Regions from separate parts of the Desulfosporosinus youngiae DSM 17734 genome, predicted to be linked through region 2. Evidence: riboswitches for the same ligand, from Rfam matches in the RefSeq annotation. Region 2 holds a riboswitch; the other holds the start of a gene.

Region 1 (7,737 bases), 2.8 Mb from region 2:
TTTATCTCATCAATAGCCCATAACAAGCCGCGGGTTTCTTCTTTGTTCATTTGCCCGATCAATTTATCTTGTTTAAAAACGGCCGTACCTTTCACTGATATTTCCTTTTCTTCACCTTTTCCGAGAATTTCAATGATAGGTGCAATCGGAGCGGTTGTCTCACTCATTAAGCGATTACCAAGCTGATTTAGCCTGACAACGCTGGTCATAGAGTTAGCGGCTTGGGCGTCCATTAGTTCGGCAATTTCCATAGCAGGAACTTTCTCAAGCCTTGGTCTGACATCAAATACATCCCTTGCCTTATCATCAGCGACTAAGATCAAGACCTCAAAGCGGGTTTCCTGATCCCGAAAAAAGAAATCAAGGTAACTGCGAATCCCTTGTTCGGCTAACGAACGGCCAAAGATAATAACTTGATTATGAGGAAAATATAACTTGCGGCTAACTTTATGGGTAAAATCTCTGATGGTTGCAAACATGGTCTCTCCTCTGTTTCTGACATTCGAATAGGCACCGGTACTGCCGCTTTCCCCAGTGCTGCTATCTTCGGGAGCACTCGTTTTCAGCTCGGAGGTTTTTATGATTTGCGCAGTCACTTCTATTTGTTTTTTATCCGTGTTTTCGGACTTATCTATGCCAACACCCAAGACGATCGCCAAGCTTGGCAGTTCGCGGCGATTCCAACATCCTGTGGTGCCTAAGGTAAGAATGATAAAGGTTAGAAGTGTGACGGCTATCTTGTTGAAATACTTCATTAAATAATCCCTATCTTTACTTTATTTTGGCGGGGTATCTTCTTTGGAGGGAGGTCCGGGTTTTAACCGAAACTCCTCACGTTGAGGATCACGCCACCCGATGGTTCTTGGTCGTGTTATCATGGCCCAGAGCGGCGCCCTGATAAAGGTATCTTTTAAGTCAGACACAGTAAGCGGAGCCAAAGGGGATAGATAGGGTGTTCCAAAGGATCTTAAAGATGCCAGATGTATGAAAACACCGATTAGACCGATCATGATGCCAAAACCGCCGGAAAAGCCGGCCAGGAGCGTAAAGATAATTCGCAAGATACCTCCTGAATCTGTTTGCGCAGGAGTTACGAAACTAGCTATGGCTGTCAGGGCCACGACAATAACCATTGGTGCTCCGATCAGCCCTGCCGATACGGCGGATTGTCCAACGACCAAGGCTCCTACGATGCTTACGGCTTGACCGACAGGTCTGGGTAATCTTACGCCGGCCTCCCGCAGGATCTCAAATATAATCCCCATTCCCAGTGCTTCCAGCAGCACGGGAAAAGGTACTCCTTCCTGAGCTGCAGACATGCTGAACAACAAGGCGGTCGGTATCAGTTCCTGATGATACGTCGTTAAGGCTACATAGGTAGCAGGGGCAAGGATACTTATAGCATAGGCAATATAGCGGAACACTCGAATTATGCTTACGAAGTAAGGGCGGGAATAATAATCTTCCGAACTCTGGAAGCTTTCGATAAATAGCATGGGGACTGTGAGCACAAAGGGAGTACCGTCAACCAGAATAGCTGCCCGTCCTTCAAGGATTTTGGCAGCAGCCTTATCAGGTTTTTCCGTATTGGCTACTGTTGAAAATATGGAAAGAGGTGCATCCTCAATATATTGTTCTATCATACCTGACTCGAGGATTGAGTCGGTTTTGATGTCTTTTAGCCTGCGCTTGATTTCTTCAATGAGTAAAGGGTTAGCGATACCTTTGATATAGGCAATACAAATATTTGTCATGGTACGCTCACCGATTTTCATGGACTCTAAGACTAAATCCGGACTTTTGATTTTTCGTCTTATTAAGGTTGTGTTAGTCAGTAAACTTTCGACGAAGCCCTCGCGAGGTCCTCGGACGACGGATTCAGTTCTAGGTTCAGTGACGCTTCGGGCCTTCCAGTCGGCAGTCATAATTATTAAAGCTTCTTCACAGCCATCGACCAACAAAATCGTTTCCCCGGAAAGATATCGATTAATAATTTCCTGGATAGAAGTGGATTTGCCAACTTCTCCTACCGAGAGCATGGTTGCTGTAACTAGTTCTATAAACCTTTGAGTTGAATCAGCCTTATTGGTATTAGGAGGCGGCTTTAACAATAAAGGCTTAAGGATACTTTCATTAATTGTCGTCAGATCCGTCATCCCGTTAAGATAAATCAGTGCAGCATCATGTTCCTGTCCGTGCTCTCCTAAAGTGAAGTTTCGAATGACAAGATCATAGTTATCGCCTAAAAGTCCTTTGAAAATTTCCAGGTTTGTATTGAGACTTGGCGAGAGAGTTTTTGGATGGTTTTGGGAATCGTCAGAAGCGGCTTGGTTTTGTCGGCCGGCGGCATAGCTTTGATTTAGTAACTTCAGATATTTTAACTTGCTGAATATGTAACGAAGCATAACCCCCCTCCCTTTCATGGCACCTTCTTGTTAATATGACCAATGAAGCCGGAAGTTATTTATGATTTATGTCCGGGGATAATTGTCCTAAGTGAAATGTCAGTGAAAGTTCGAAAAAGCGTAGGGTTATGAACATGGTTCATAGCCATACGCTTTTTTATACTATCAGAGTTCTATGCCGTTGTGCGGCACTACTGAAAATAGGTCGCTCGGGTCGGGCAGCTTCTCCCACATCCGTTAACTCAGCACTCCGAGGCTCGCCCACTCGCCGGTGCGGGACTTCGCCAAACCTCCGGGTAGTACCTGATGTGAACCCGTGGCTCCGTTTCCCCGCACCGGCTTGTGGGCTTTTATCGCCTCTCCATGCGATGAGTTCACTCCTGTGGGAGAAGCTGCCTGACTTTGAGGTCTACAGATTCTTTGAATGTTTTTGGGGTGTTTTTTAAAATGATTATTTGGACGAAGGTAGGGCTGTGATAACTAAATAGCGGGATTAGCTGTGATGTCAGGACAGAAAAGGAAAAACCGCTAACAGGCAGATAACTTCGGCAAGTTCGATAAAGGCTCCGTATAGATCTCCTGTTAAGCCTCCTAAAAGCTTGGATATTTTGGAGGCCATGAAGGTTATTAGCAGAGCAGTTACTCCCAGGGCAAGCGGTCCGCCTAAGCCGAGAAGGAAATAGGAAATTCCGCCTATTAATCCTCCGCTGAGAAGAAACGGAATCCAGCCGGATGACTCATGAAATCCTTTGCCCAGCCCTTGAGAGCGGGCGTAGGGGAACCGGATAACCCCGATTTGAAAGACCCAGCGTGAGAGCATAGGCATCACGATGAGGACGGCAAAGGCGGAGGGAGTCAGGCTGGCCAGAAAGGCGAATTTCAGAAGCAGTAAGCCGACGAGAGCCATGGAGGCATGGGCGCCAACCCGGCTGTCCTTCATGATTTCCAAGATTCTTTCCGGGCTGCGGGCGGATAGTAAACCATCCATACTATCCATAAACCCATCGAGATGGATTCCGCCGGTGAGGATTAACTCAGCTGCCAGCAGGAGAGCGCCCAGAACTAAGGGGGGATAATAAGGTACTAAGGCTTGGGCCAGCAGCCAGAGAAGCAGACCTATGACCAGACCTACGAGAGGGTAAAACCGGTAACTTCGGGTAAATTCCTCCGCAGTAACATCTTTGGGGATTGGCAGAGGAATCCGTGTGAAAAAGGTAAGGGCAATCAGAAATCCACGCATCATAGATCGCCCTTGAGCAGAGAAGCAAGCAGCTTCTCGCCGGAGGGTTTAAGTTCTATGGGGTATCCGGCTGCGACCAGATAAACTTGCTCAGCCTTGCGGGCCAGGATCTGATTGCTTCGTCCGGCCAAATCCCGGTAAACCCGGGCCATAGGGTTTTCCGGGACGATTCCTTGTCCTACTTCGTTGGTGACAAAGATTACTTTAGGTTTGATCTCTTGGGCAAGTTGAGCAACCTCTTGAACGTTAGCCAAAATTTGTGGTTCTATATGTTTGTATAGATGAGAGGAGGTTTGAGATTCAGAGGGTGCCTCTTGACCGGGTTGAGCAGATTGATCAGCCTGTCCGGCCAGCAGCATATTTGTAAGCCAGAGTGTGACACAATCAAGGAGGATCACGGCCTCCTCGTCTTTAAGCTGAGTTAAGGTAGCATGGATGTTCAAGGGTTCCTCGATGAGCCGCCAAGTGGAAGGTCGTTGTTCCTGGTGCTTTTTTACACGTATAGCCATTTCGGCATCCCATATTTGAGCGGTAGCAATGTAAATGACTGGACGTTTGGCCTGAGCGGCAAGAAGTTCGGCAAAAGTGCTTTTGCCGCTGCGGGCACCGCCGGTAATGAGTGTGAATTGAGACATTACGTTCATCGACTCCCTAAGTGTAGTGTGAATTATACGGTTTTTTCGGTGACTCCGGCATCAGCGAAGGTAGCCATTTCCTCAAGAATATGAAGCGCGGATTCAACGATGTAAAAGGTGATGGCAGCGCCTGTTCCTTCCCCAAGTCTCATATCAAGATTAAGGATTGGATCAAGACCCAAGCCTGCTAAAGCTTTGCGATGACCTATTTCGACGGAACCATGGGAAGGAATCATATAGGCCATGCTTTTAGGAGCAAGCTTTGCCGCGATCAGTGCGCCGGCTGTTGAGATAAACCCATCAATAATAATCGGAACATGGCTGGCGGCAGCCTGGAGGATTGAACCGGCGATGGCTGCGATTTCTAAGCCCCCTACTTTGGAGAGGACGTCGAGGGCGTCCGTTTTATCGGGTTGATTGACTTCAATTGCTTTTTCTATGGCGCGGCGTTTTCTGATGACTCCGGCGTCATCAATGCCGGTTCCGCGGCCAACCACATCTTCAACGGCGGAATTCGTCAAAATTGAGACAATAGCTGAGCTCGGAGTGGTATTGCCAATCCCCAGTTCTCCTGTGGCAAAGAGATTATAGCCTTCGCGGATTTTTTCTTCAGCGACCTCCGCCCCTGCCAGAAGAGCCTGCAAAGCTTGCCGGCGGGTCATTGCCGGACCTTTAGTCATGTTTTGAGTTCCATTGGCAACCCGTTTATTGATAAGGCTGCCTTCTACGGGAAAGGCAATGCCCACATCGGTTAAAATAACCTCGGCATTGGCCTGGCGGGCGAGAACATTGATGGCAGCGCCGCCATTCATGATATTATAGGCCATCTGAGGGGTTACTTCCTGGGGAAAAGCACTTATTCCTTCTTCGACTACCCCATGATCTCCGGCCATTGTCAGGACAGCTTTCTTGAGAATTTTAGGACCGGAAGTTCGTTGAATGCCGCCAAGCTGCTTGGCCAGCTGTTCTAATTGGCCCAGGCTTCCCTGAGGTTTTGTGAGAGAATCTAAGCGCACCTGGATCTGAGCCATTGCTTCCCCGTCGAGATCTAAAATGGCCGCTGTGAGTTTTTGCAGTCGAGTATAGAGTTGCTCTTCCGTTAAGTTTTCCATGCTGGTTCCTCCTCTTATATAATATCGTAATTTAAAGAATAGAAAAGTCCCGACCACAAAAATAACTGTGGTCGGGACTTTACCGTCATCACCGCCGCTCTCCATACTATGGAAAGACGTTAACATTTTAGGCAGGTCTCCTGGCTAACGAATCATTGCTTAACTCGTCACCTTCCCGGTATAGAAAACCAGTGATGACGAAACTCCTCGTATACAGTGGCGGGTCCGCGTCGGTCTTAGCCGAACTTCCCTATTCTCCCTCAAAAGGGCACCTAAAATGGAAATATTTTTTTACTAAGCATAGCACACCTTTTTTTGAATCTCAAGGAATATTTGAGGGAATTTTAAGAGAATAGTTTGCAACAACATTTTTACAAGCGTGTTTCCTTCGTATATAATGGTAGGTATTAGCAGTATGTATCCAATTTTCTTCGAAGTTCGATTTAGTTTTAAGCTGACGAGTTTAACAGCCAATATTGACGAGTGAATAGGGGGAACAAGTGTGTTAGAAAGCGATATCCTCGTAGCCGGGGCAGATCCGGGATTCGGAGCGATAAAACTGGACACAGGGGATACAAAGATCTTATTTCCCGCAGTGATTTGTAAGGGGAATGAACGAATTTTCTCTACCTTAGGAAATGTCTTGCTTGATAAAGGATCCGACATAGAAACACAGATAGCATCCTTAGACGTTATTGTCAAAGATAATGCCACAGGTGTGGAGAAGCATTATTTTATGGGCAGTTTGGCTGAAAGCTTAAATCCCAATGAAGCTCATTATTGCTGGGATGAAGACAAATCCTCTGATGAAGAGGCTACCGCTTTACTGGTGGTTGCCCTGGCTCTCGCTCAGCAAAACCTAAAGGCAAATGTCTATCTTGGCACAGGTGTTCCGGTTAAATATTATGCCAGTTTAAAGGACAAGTATGAATCAGAGTTAAAGGGATCGTTTTCAGTTGTGTTTCGTTCAGGTCCCATGGCAGGAATGACCCGCCAGCTTAACATACTTCGTTCACGTGTGCTCCCGCAAAGTTATGGTGTCTTTATTAAAGAAACCCTCAATGAATATGGAATACCCACAAATCCCAAATTATTTGGCGGGTATGTCGTGGTTATCGATCCGGGCTTCCGGACGACAGATATTGCCACGTTCTATGATGGTGTTATGCTCGACCCGCCGAATTCGTTTAGTATTGAAAAAGGGTTAAAGTGGGCGTATATAGGGGTTGCTGAAAAGCTCAAAGAATTAACCGGTAACCACGCCAATCCCATTGAAACGGATGACAAAGAACTGGATAAGATTTTCAGAGTCAATGGAGGATTATATCCTTGGAATAATGGCACGATTAATCTTAATCCGATTATGCAAAGCATGCTTAAGCAGTTGGGGACGGACATCACCCGGGAAGTGAAGAAGGCTCTGAAACCGATGCTGGGCAAATTGCACACAGTTCTTGTCGCCGGAAAAGTAGGGGAAATGGTTTATGAGCATATTCAGATGGAAAACAAGACACTGATTAATGATCCGCAGTTTGGTAATGCCACGGGATTCCGGATTATGGCTGCAACCCTGGTCAATAACATTACTAAGAAAGCTAATCCTTCAGCATGATCACCGCTCAGCCCTTGTTTATTCCCCTCTATATAGATGAAGCTGAAGCAGATCTTTGGCTGGCCTTACAACGGATTGAACCGGAGAAGAGAAGTTCTTTTATTATAGAAACCTTGAGACAGGCGCTATTAGGAACTGATAGGGGGGACCTGCCGGAGATTCAAAATGACGGCAATCATGCTAATGGCGAAGCTCAATGTGGAGCTCAAGCTGAAGCTGATGAAGCTCCGGAAGATCCTGTTAAACAAATAGAGATGTTTTCTTTAGAGGATTTGTTTTCTCAGCCGGATATCCCATATGCCAATGAGAAATCTATGCTTGTGCCTGAATACGAAGCGGAACTGCCAATCCGGAACCGGCCCCCTGGTTTTGACTATTTAATGAAGCATATTATCGGAACAGAAGATGATCAAGCGGTTTTAAGGGTTTTAAACCGGAGGGCGGGAAGCGCGGGGCAAAACGAAGATCAGAAACCGGGAAGGTCAGGATACTGAAGGCCGGTCTGGAAGTCAGTGCTCAGAAGAAAAGGTCAGACTATAGAAATAGAACTAAGAGCTGAACGTTAGATACAATATGGTATATAAGGTAAAAAGAGAGAGAAATACCTTTGATATATGTATTAATAGATGTATAATTATTGTCTGGCTTAAGTACAAATAACAATAATAGATAGACATAGACAATTGATTAGGTTTTCGTATATTAAAAAGGAGGAGAATAATCATAGACGGTC
Region 2 (7,737 bases):
GGCTTATTATACGGATTATACTATTTATCTTGACAGTTATATTTATTATTGCTTTTTTCATTCTACTAGGTCTTACTCAAGAGAAATTATTTTTACCAAAAGAATATATAATGTGGACTTTCAAATATCCAATTTCAAGATTAACCTTTGTCTTCATTTTCGAACTTACATTTCTAGTATTTATATTTGATTTTCACAAAATAAGTCAGTTTTTGAAAGGTAAAAGAAGATGGTTTCTTCCGGTTTTCTCAATTGTAAATATATTTTTGCTATATATTTTGCTCTTTAATGTTTGCGTTATAACAACTGACAAGATAATTGACCGTTCTTTCCTTTTCCCAAAGGGAAGGGTCTACAATCACACTGATATTGTTAGTATTGAAACTGGGGTCTATGGCAAAAGGAAACTTAGCAATATTCTGTTTACAGATAAGAGCGGTCAGTTTTACTATATTGTCACTTTAAAAGATGGGACCAAAATAGACCTAAATGGTGACGCCGGTGGAACAAAACATAACAAGGAAACCAATGCGGTCTTTGAAGAAATCGATAAGGTATTTGTAAATATGGGTATCAAGAAGACAGCAAGAAAAGATAACTTTGAACTAATTGAAAAAGATATTGACAAAGTCTATTCTGATAAAATTAAAAACATATTAAATAATATCAAATAGAATTTCTGAGCTTATTTTGGGGGCAGGAACTTCATCTGCCACGAGGATTCCTTATATTTTACGGAGGTGTGTTATGGAAAGAAAGAAGCTGCTACTGACTGCTTTTATCAGCTGCCTGTTTGTGATCGTCTTGCCAACAACCTCCTATGCCGATATGGGTCCGAAAGACGAACTGACAGTTTATGTGGAAAACCCTCCGAATCAAGTTTATTATTTGGATTTATTGACGCAGAAAAGCAGTAGTTATAACAATTTTCATAAGGATGGCGAGCGAGAAGCCCTGGACGAGAAGATGGTGGAGCTACTGTACAGCTATGAAAATGAAGGATGGATGCCTGCGCTAGTTGAGGGTACGGGAGTTCCAATGTGGGGAAACCTGATTGGCGAAGCGGATAGCGAGCGCATGGTGCACAAATTTGGATATGTCGGTGTGCCGGATACTTACAGAATCATTCTTGTTACCCAAAGCGGAAATGTTTCTGTATCAGATGTTTATACAAGAGAAGCTTTGCAGAGCAGTGTAACTTTTGATTACGCAACCGGCAAAGCGGTTGTACCGTCGATTTTCTTAATTTACTTTCTGCAATTTGGTTGGACATTTGTTATTACACTATTGATCGAAGGTGTTATTCTATGTTTGTTTGGCTTTAAGTTAAAAGGAAACTGGAAAGTTTTCTTTCTGACAAATTTGCTGACTCAAATCGTGCTAACCGTAACAGTAGGCGCAACACTTATCAAAAGCGGCACGTTTTCCGCACATCTTGTTCAATTTCCGGTTGAAACCGCAATCCTTGTTTTTGAAGTTCTCGTCTATAAGCACTTTTTAGTCGGTAACAGTAATAAGCGTAAAGTCGTTTATGGTATTGTTGCCAATTTGGTAAGTTGGTTCGGCGGGTTTTTCTTGCTTAATTACCTGTTTCAGTTTTTGGTCAAGGTAGTATACCAGGTAGTATAGCATAATAAAACGAGCATAATCTGCAGTTATATTTATGTTGCTATCTTCATATTTAGTGACTTAGAGGGTTTTCTATGGCGAAGCTAAGGCAAATGTCAGCCGAAGTAGCGATAACGGCATTGATAATGCTACTGCCGCTGGAATTGGAGGTGGGGATAAAAGCCTTGAGCCAGCTTCTCTACGCAATCAGCGTTGCGGGTGCCGGGCAGAACCTCGTTAAGACTGACAATGACAAATTGATTGTTGACCACCGCAGGCACTTCGGCGAAGAGGGGGTTGTTTTTAAACGAGGCAATTTTATCCCCGGCACTGGTCTCTCCATAATCAATAATGACAACAACCTGGGGCTTGCCGGCTGCAATCGTTTCGTAATTAACATACAGCCAGTTTCTATTCGCCTCGGAAAAGATATTCTTTCCGCCGGCCAGTTGGATCAGGCTGGAAAGAAGGGCGGCGCCTGCCGTAAAGATCATTCCTGCTTCTTCAGTATCAAAGACAAACACAGGCAGAAGCTCTTCCATGCCGCCTGATTTGTCCCGCACCGCCCTGATTTTTGCCGACATAGTTTGCACTAATTTATCAGCCCGGTCCTCCACATTAAAGATCCGGCCTAAAGTCAAGATTTCGTCATAAACATCCTCCAGCTTGGCGTTGAGCAGATCAGTGGGCTTGTTTACATAAGTAGCAATGCTGGTCTTATCAACATTTTTCAATAGGGAAATAATTCCGGTGGTGTCTAATGAGAAGGATGTGCCGTAAATAAAGTCCGGTTTTGTGCCAACAACAGCTTCAAAGGAAGGATAGCGGTGACCCCGGATAAGCTTACCCTCTAAGCGGTTTAATGAATTATAAATTTTCCGGTGTTCAGGTAAAAAGTCAGCCTCGTGACCCGGAGCCACACCCACAATTTTCTCTTGCAAACCAAGGGCGATGAGGGTTTCAATATTCGTAGTCTGCACTGCAAAAACGGCTTTCGGCATTTCCACAGGGATGGAAAGCTCAATTGAGTAGTCATTTTCAACCTTGCTTTGGGTCATCCTGCCGCGATAGCGTTCCACAATAGCCCGTGTGTTTTTAAGACCCATGCCGGTGTCTGCGGAAGGCCCGGCATCTGTCTTGGCTTCATTTTTTAAGCATAAGGTCAGAATCTCCTTGGCTAATTCCATTTTGATCATAACAGGTTTATCCGCCGCCGCATATTTCAGGATATTTGAAAACATATTATCAAGCACCCGCTGCAGGGCGTGTTTGGGTATCTTCAGATAATACTGAAGGTGAGTCAGAGTTATATTTACCGTAAATCCGCTGGATTCAAGCAAGAAAATCCCGTCAAAAATCAGTTTTTCAAAATCAGTGCGGCTGAGATTCTCAGCCGCTTCTTTCGGCTGCTGTTCGGAAGCAACGAAATAATCAAAAAGATGATCTGTGAGACTTTTCAGTTGATTGGCCTTTTCCACGCTTTTGGCCAAAAATTGCTGCAAACGCTGTTCATCGGAGGTGCGCTTGTTCACAATAATATCAAGATAACCAATGAGGGCCGCTAATGGCGTGCGAATATCATGGGACATAGCAGCCGAAAATCGTTGCCGGGCTTCCTGAGCCTGTTTTTGCTTAATAAAAGCCTGACGCATGCCATCGATATTTTCGGCTAAAGAGGTGATTTCATCCTTTCCTTTCAGAGGGATGGTTATGTCCAGCTTTCCGCCCTGCATCAGCAAAACCTGCTGCTCTAATTGCAAGAGGTAGGATGTTTTGCCATGAACGAAAAATAGTACGATTCCCAAAAAAACAGCAAAGAATGTGGCTAAACTAAAGAGCAGGGCAATATCATAATCATAATGCTTTAAATCAAGGGATAAACTCAGTAACACGTCGGCATCCTTGAAATGGATCGGATATAGTTTTTCCCACGGCAAAGGCTGATGGGGGATACCCGAGCTGAGGGTTTCCTCCATGTAAGGGATCCCGGAATTAAAAATGATCCGATTATCATAGTACAGGGAAATGGTCGTGATCTTAGTGGTATCCAGCCATTTCGAAATCATAGGAAAGTCATGGATGGCAAGATCATTTTCCGTGATATAGTGTTGGAAAGCGGCTGCCTCTTTCTCCATTCTTTGTTCCAGATAGTCCCCATTCTTATACTTAGCTTCTATCTTGTAAGAAGATACTTGTTGAAGCAAGGCAAAAACAGTTCCGGCACAGACAAAGGCCAGGACAACAGATAGTATCAGCCTTCTTACAAGCAGCTTTTTAAACAATCTGATACCCCCTTCCCCAAACTGTGAGGATATACTTGGGATTCTTGGGGTCTTTTTCGATTTTTTGGCGAAGGTTCTTGATATGAGCCACTACCGTATTATTGGAGAGCGGCAAAAAAGGCTCCTCCCAGATGGTTTCATACAGTTCCTGGGCGGAGAATATTTTGCCTCTGTGGGAGGCCAACTGTACCAGCAGGCGGTATTCCATATAGCGCAAGGAAATAGGTTCATCCGAAAGTATCACCTCACCCGATGACGGATGAATAGACAATTCCCGGATTCGTATCACATCTGAGCTGAAATTATGATCTTTGCCCTGATAAATAGCATATCTGCGCAGCAGAGCTTTTACCCGGGCAACCAGCTCAACGGGTGAAAAGGGTTTTGACAGGTAATCATCTCCTCCGATAGTAAGGCCGGTTTCCTTATCCTCAATATGGGTTTTGGCGGATAAAAACAAAACCGGTGCAGTGGTCATTTCTCTGATTTCCCGGCAGGTTTCAAAACCGGATTTACCCGGCATCATAATATCCAATATGATTAAATCAATGGCTTGATGAGTTTTCAGCAAGTTGAGAGCCATTTCGCCGCTGTCGGCAGGGATAACTTGATAACCCTCACTGCCCAGCAGGACTTCAACGACTTCACGGATATCCTTGCTATCATCAACAATCATAATCATGGCACCCATTTTCTCGCACACTCCTTGCCCAAAACCTAAGTCTCTGTGAATCTATTATAACAGCATAATTTATCATAATTTAAAAGACAACGGTAACAGGTATCCTATATAGTCTTAGATTTGTGAAATATTATGAAATCATAAGCGGGCTGCTGCAGACGTGCTATAATGAAAAAAATCGAATATTGGCGATAAGTGATCTTTGCTCGAGGGCAAGGATTGAAAAGGGAAGTCAGATAAGCTGACGCGGTACCCGCCACTGTATAAGGGAGTCGATTCATAGATTGTCACTGGGCTGCGCCCGGGAAGACGTGAATGGATAAGGATCTTGAGCCAGGAAACCTGCTTATGCCGACCACTGTAAATACCTACGGGATGTTAGGAGGTGATAGCTGTATTTTCTGACTCTTTGCTCGTGAGGGCAAAGAGTTTTTTCTGTTTTCCGGCTTTTATCCCATCGTCCAATAAGTGAGGTTATTCTAACTCAAATGCTCGTATAAATTGGGGAGGTCTTATTGTGAAAAAAGAGATGAATTCTATTATGACGTTATTATTGGTGGCGCTGCTTGTTTTTTCGATTTCTGCTTGCGGCCGAAGCCCCTCGAATGAACAGGCAAATAAATCCGAAACCGATAAAAGGACATCTTCTCAAGCTAGCCAAACAGCAGATTTTAAGCCGTTTGTTATTCAGAACTATAACCGGCAGCTTGCTATTGAAAAAGTGCCGCAAGCGGTTTTTGCTGTTTCCACGCCAAATACCGAAATTCTTATGGCTCTTGGCCTAAAGGATAAAATTGTCGGTGTGGCGCCGGGTGTCAGTGAGGTTGATATTTTACCCCAATTTCAGGACGCTTATAATTCCTTAAACCGCCTGGAGGGAAAACTTATCCGGGGTCACAACTACCCTTCCTTTGAAGCGGTTGTGGGTACAAACCCGGACTTTATTTACGGCACATCCTTCTCGGTGGGAAACGCCGGCAATATTACATCCCTGGATAATATCACTAAAACCGGCATTACCACCTTTATAAGCAAGCCTACCGATATGCTCAATGCCGGGATGGATGATGTGTATGAAGAAATTTTGACCATAGGGCGGATCTTTGCCGTCGAAACTCAGGCTCATGAATTAGTACAGAACATGTCGGAAAAGATTGGCAGGACCCAGGATAAACTAGGGGAGATTGAAAAACCAATCCCTGTGTTTGTCTACGATTCCGAAGAAGAAGGCATGATCTTTACAGCAGGCCCGGCGCTTATTACCAACATAATCGAGCTGGCCGGCGGGAAAAACATTTTTTTTGACACTAATAAAAACTGGCTGTTTGCCAATAAGGAAAAAATCGTCAACAGCAAGCCGGAAATTGTTATCATTATCGATTATGGGGAGACCAGTGCCGAGGATAAAATTGCCGCCTTTAAAAATAACCCTCTTTTTGCCGAACTGCCTGCGGTAGTCAATGATCAATTTGTCGTTGTCAGCTTTAATGACGTTTTGCCCGGCATCCGCAACGCTGATTGCATCGAGGAGCTTGCCAAAGGCTTTTATCCGGAAAAATTTAAATAACAAACATTAAGGTTATGAAATATTATGAAATCGTCTGTGAATCTATTGTTTTATATGGATTCAACCGTATAATTAAAAACTGTAAGTTAGATTGAACTAACTTTATTAGGTCAATCTAACTTTATTCATAAAATGAAGGGGGTTTTAATGGAAAAAATAGTCTGGCTCAAATACTTGTAAGAATTTGGAGGTGCTCAGCGTGAAAACAGTGATGAATCGTATTATGGTGTTATTTATGGTGCTGTTTCTTGTTCTTTCGATGTCTGCCTGCGGCCCAAGCCCCTTGAATGAAAAGGTAAATGAATCCGGCACCGATAAAGAGGCATCTGCCAAAGTTAACCAGGAGACGGACTTTAAGCCTTTTGTTGTCCAGAACTATAATCGGCAGCTTGTCATTGACGAAGTGCCGGAAGCCGTTTTTGCAGTGCAGACAACGAATATTGAAACGCTTATAGCCCTTGGCCTGCAAGAGAAAATTGTCGGTGTGGCTCCAGGCTATGACGCTGACTTTTTGCCTGAATATCAGGAAATCTACAACTCATTAAATATTCTGGGAGATAATCTCGTTGGCGGGGCAGGCGGTTATCCATCTTTCGAGGCCGTCGTTAATACAAAGCCTGATTTTATTTACGGCACGTCCTTTTCTTTAGGAAAAACCGGCACCATTTCACCGTTGGAAAATATTGATAAAATGGGCATTGCTACTTATATAAATAAGCCCACCGATATGCTTAACGCACAAATGGATGATGTATATAATGAAATTTTAACCCTGGGCCGTATCTTTAATGTAGAAGGCCGTGCCAGCGAATTAGTACAAAACATGTCAACAAAAATAAGTGGGGTGCAGGGCAAATTAGGCATCATCGAAGAGCCTGTATCCGTGTTTGTTTTTGATTCCGAAGAAGAAGGAATGATCTTCACAGCAGGCACTTCTCTGCTTTCAAACTTAATTAAAATAGCAGGCGGAAAAAATATTTTTTCTGACGTTAATAGAAACTGGTTGTTTGCCAACAATGAAAAAATTATAGGAAGCAAACCTGAGATTATTGTCATCGTTGATTACGGCGAAGCTGGAGCGGAGGGGAAAATCACTTCGTTTAAGAATAACCCCCTCTTTGCTAAACTGCCTGCTGTGGTCAATGATCAATTTGTAGTGGTAAATCTCAACGATGTTTTGCCCGGCACCCGCAACGCTGATTGCGTAGAAAAACTTGCCAAAGGCTTTTACCCGGAAAAATTTAAATAACAAACATTAGGAGAAGATGAGATGCTGATCAGTAGAAGATTGTTTGCCATAACCAGGGGCATGCGGGGAAGTGTTGTGCTCAAAGTGCTAATCGGTGTATTGGTGACAGGCACATATATTATTCAAGGCGTGCTTACAGCTACGGTTTTAAGCAAGGTTTTCGCAGGCGAAGCCTGGGATAAGTTCGTCACAAACTTTGTTGTCATCTTAGGGATGATATTGATACGGTCTGCCCTTAACTGGTTCAATGAAGTGCAAAGCAAAATCCTGGCCGGCCAAGCCAAGGAAAAACTCCGCTACATTATGTTTGAGAAGCTTTTGAGCCTCGGCCCCGGTTTTTTGCAGAATA

What was found. Region 2 has a riboswitch for cobalamin ahead of DESYODRAFT_RS19675 (ABC transporter substrate-binding protein). Riboswitches for the same ligand answer to the same signal wherever they lie in the genome.
Region 1: another riboswitch for cobalamin. It lies ahead of cobT (nicotinate-nucleotide--dimethylbenzimidazole phosphoribosyltransferase); the one in region 2 lies ahead of DESYODRAFT_RS19675 (ABC transporter substrate-binding protein).

What each region holds. Positions count from the first base shown of each region.
Region 1 covers NZ_CM001441.1:1,386,203-1,393,939, forward strand. Annotated here, with positions in the region: gene DESYODRAFT_RS06640 (Ger(x)C family spore germination protein) at 1-755, opposite strand, end outside; gene DESYODRAFT_RS06645 (spore germination protein) at 777-2,405, opposite strand; gene DESYODRAFT_RS27975 (hypothetical protein) at 2,643-2,783, opposite strand; gene cobS (adenosylcobinamide-GDP ribazoletransferase) at 2,911-3,645, opposite strand; gene cobU (bifunctional adenosylcobinamide kinase/adenosylcobinamide-phosphate guanylyltransferase) at 3,645-4,280, opposite strand; gene cobT (nicotinate-nucleotide--dimethylbenzimidazole phosphoribosyltransferase) at 4,313-5,392, opposite strand; cobalamin riboswitch at 5,506-5,683, opposite strand; gene DESYODRAFT_RS06665 (ParM/StbA family protein) at 5,895-7,004, shown strand; gene DESYODRAFT_RS06670 (hypothetical protein) at 7,001-7,498, shown strand.
Region 2 covers NZ_CM001441.1:4,240,500-4,248,236, reverse strand. Annotated here, with positions in the region: gene DESYODRAFT_RS19695 (hypothetical protein) at 1-674, shown strand, start outside; gene DESYODRAFT_RS19690 (hypothetical protein) at 748-1,629, shown strand; gene DESYODRAFT_RS19685 (ABC transporter substrate-binding protein) at 1,758-3,890, opposite strand; gene DESYODRAFT_RS19680 (response regulator transcription factor) at 3,883-4,581, opposite strand; cobalamin riboswitch at 4,749-4,935, shown strand; gene DESYODRAFT_RS19675 (ABC transporter substrate-binding protein) at 5,090-6,139, shown strand; gene DESYODRAFT_RS19670 (ABC transporter substrate-binding protein) at 6,339-7,388, shown strand; gene DESYODRAFT_RS19665 (ABC transporter ATP-binding protein/permease) at 7,410-7,737, shown strand, end outside.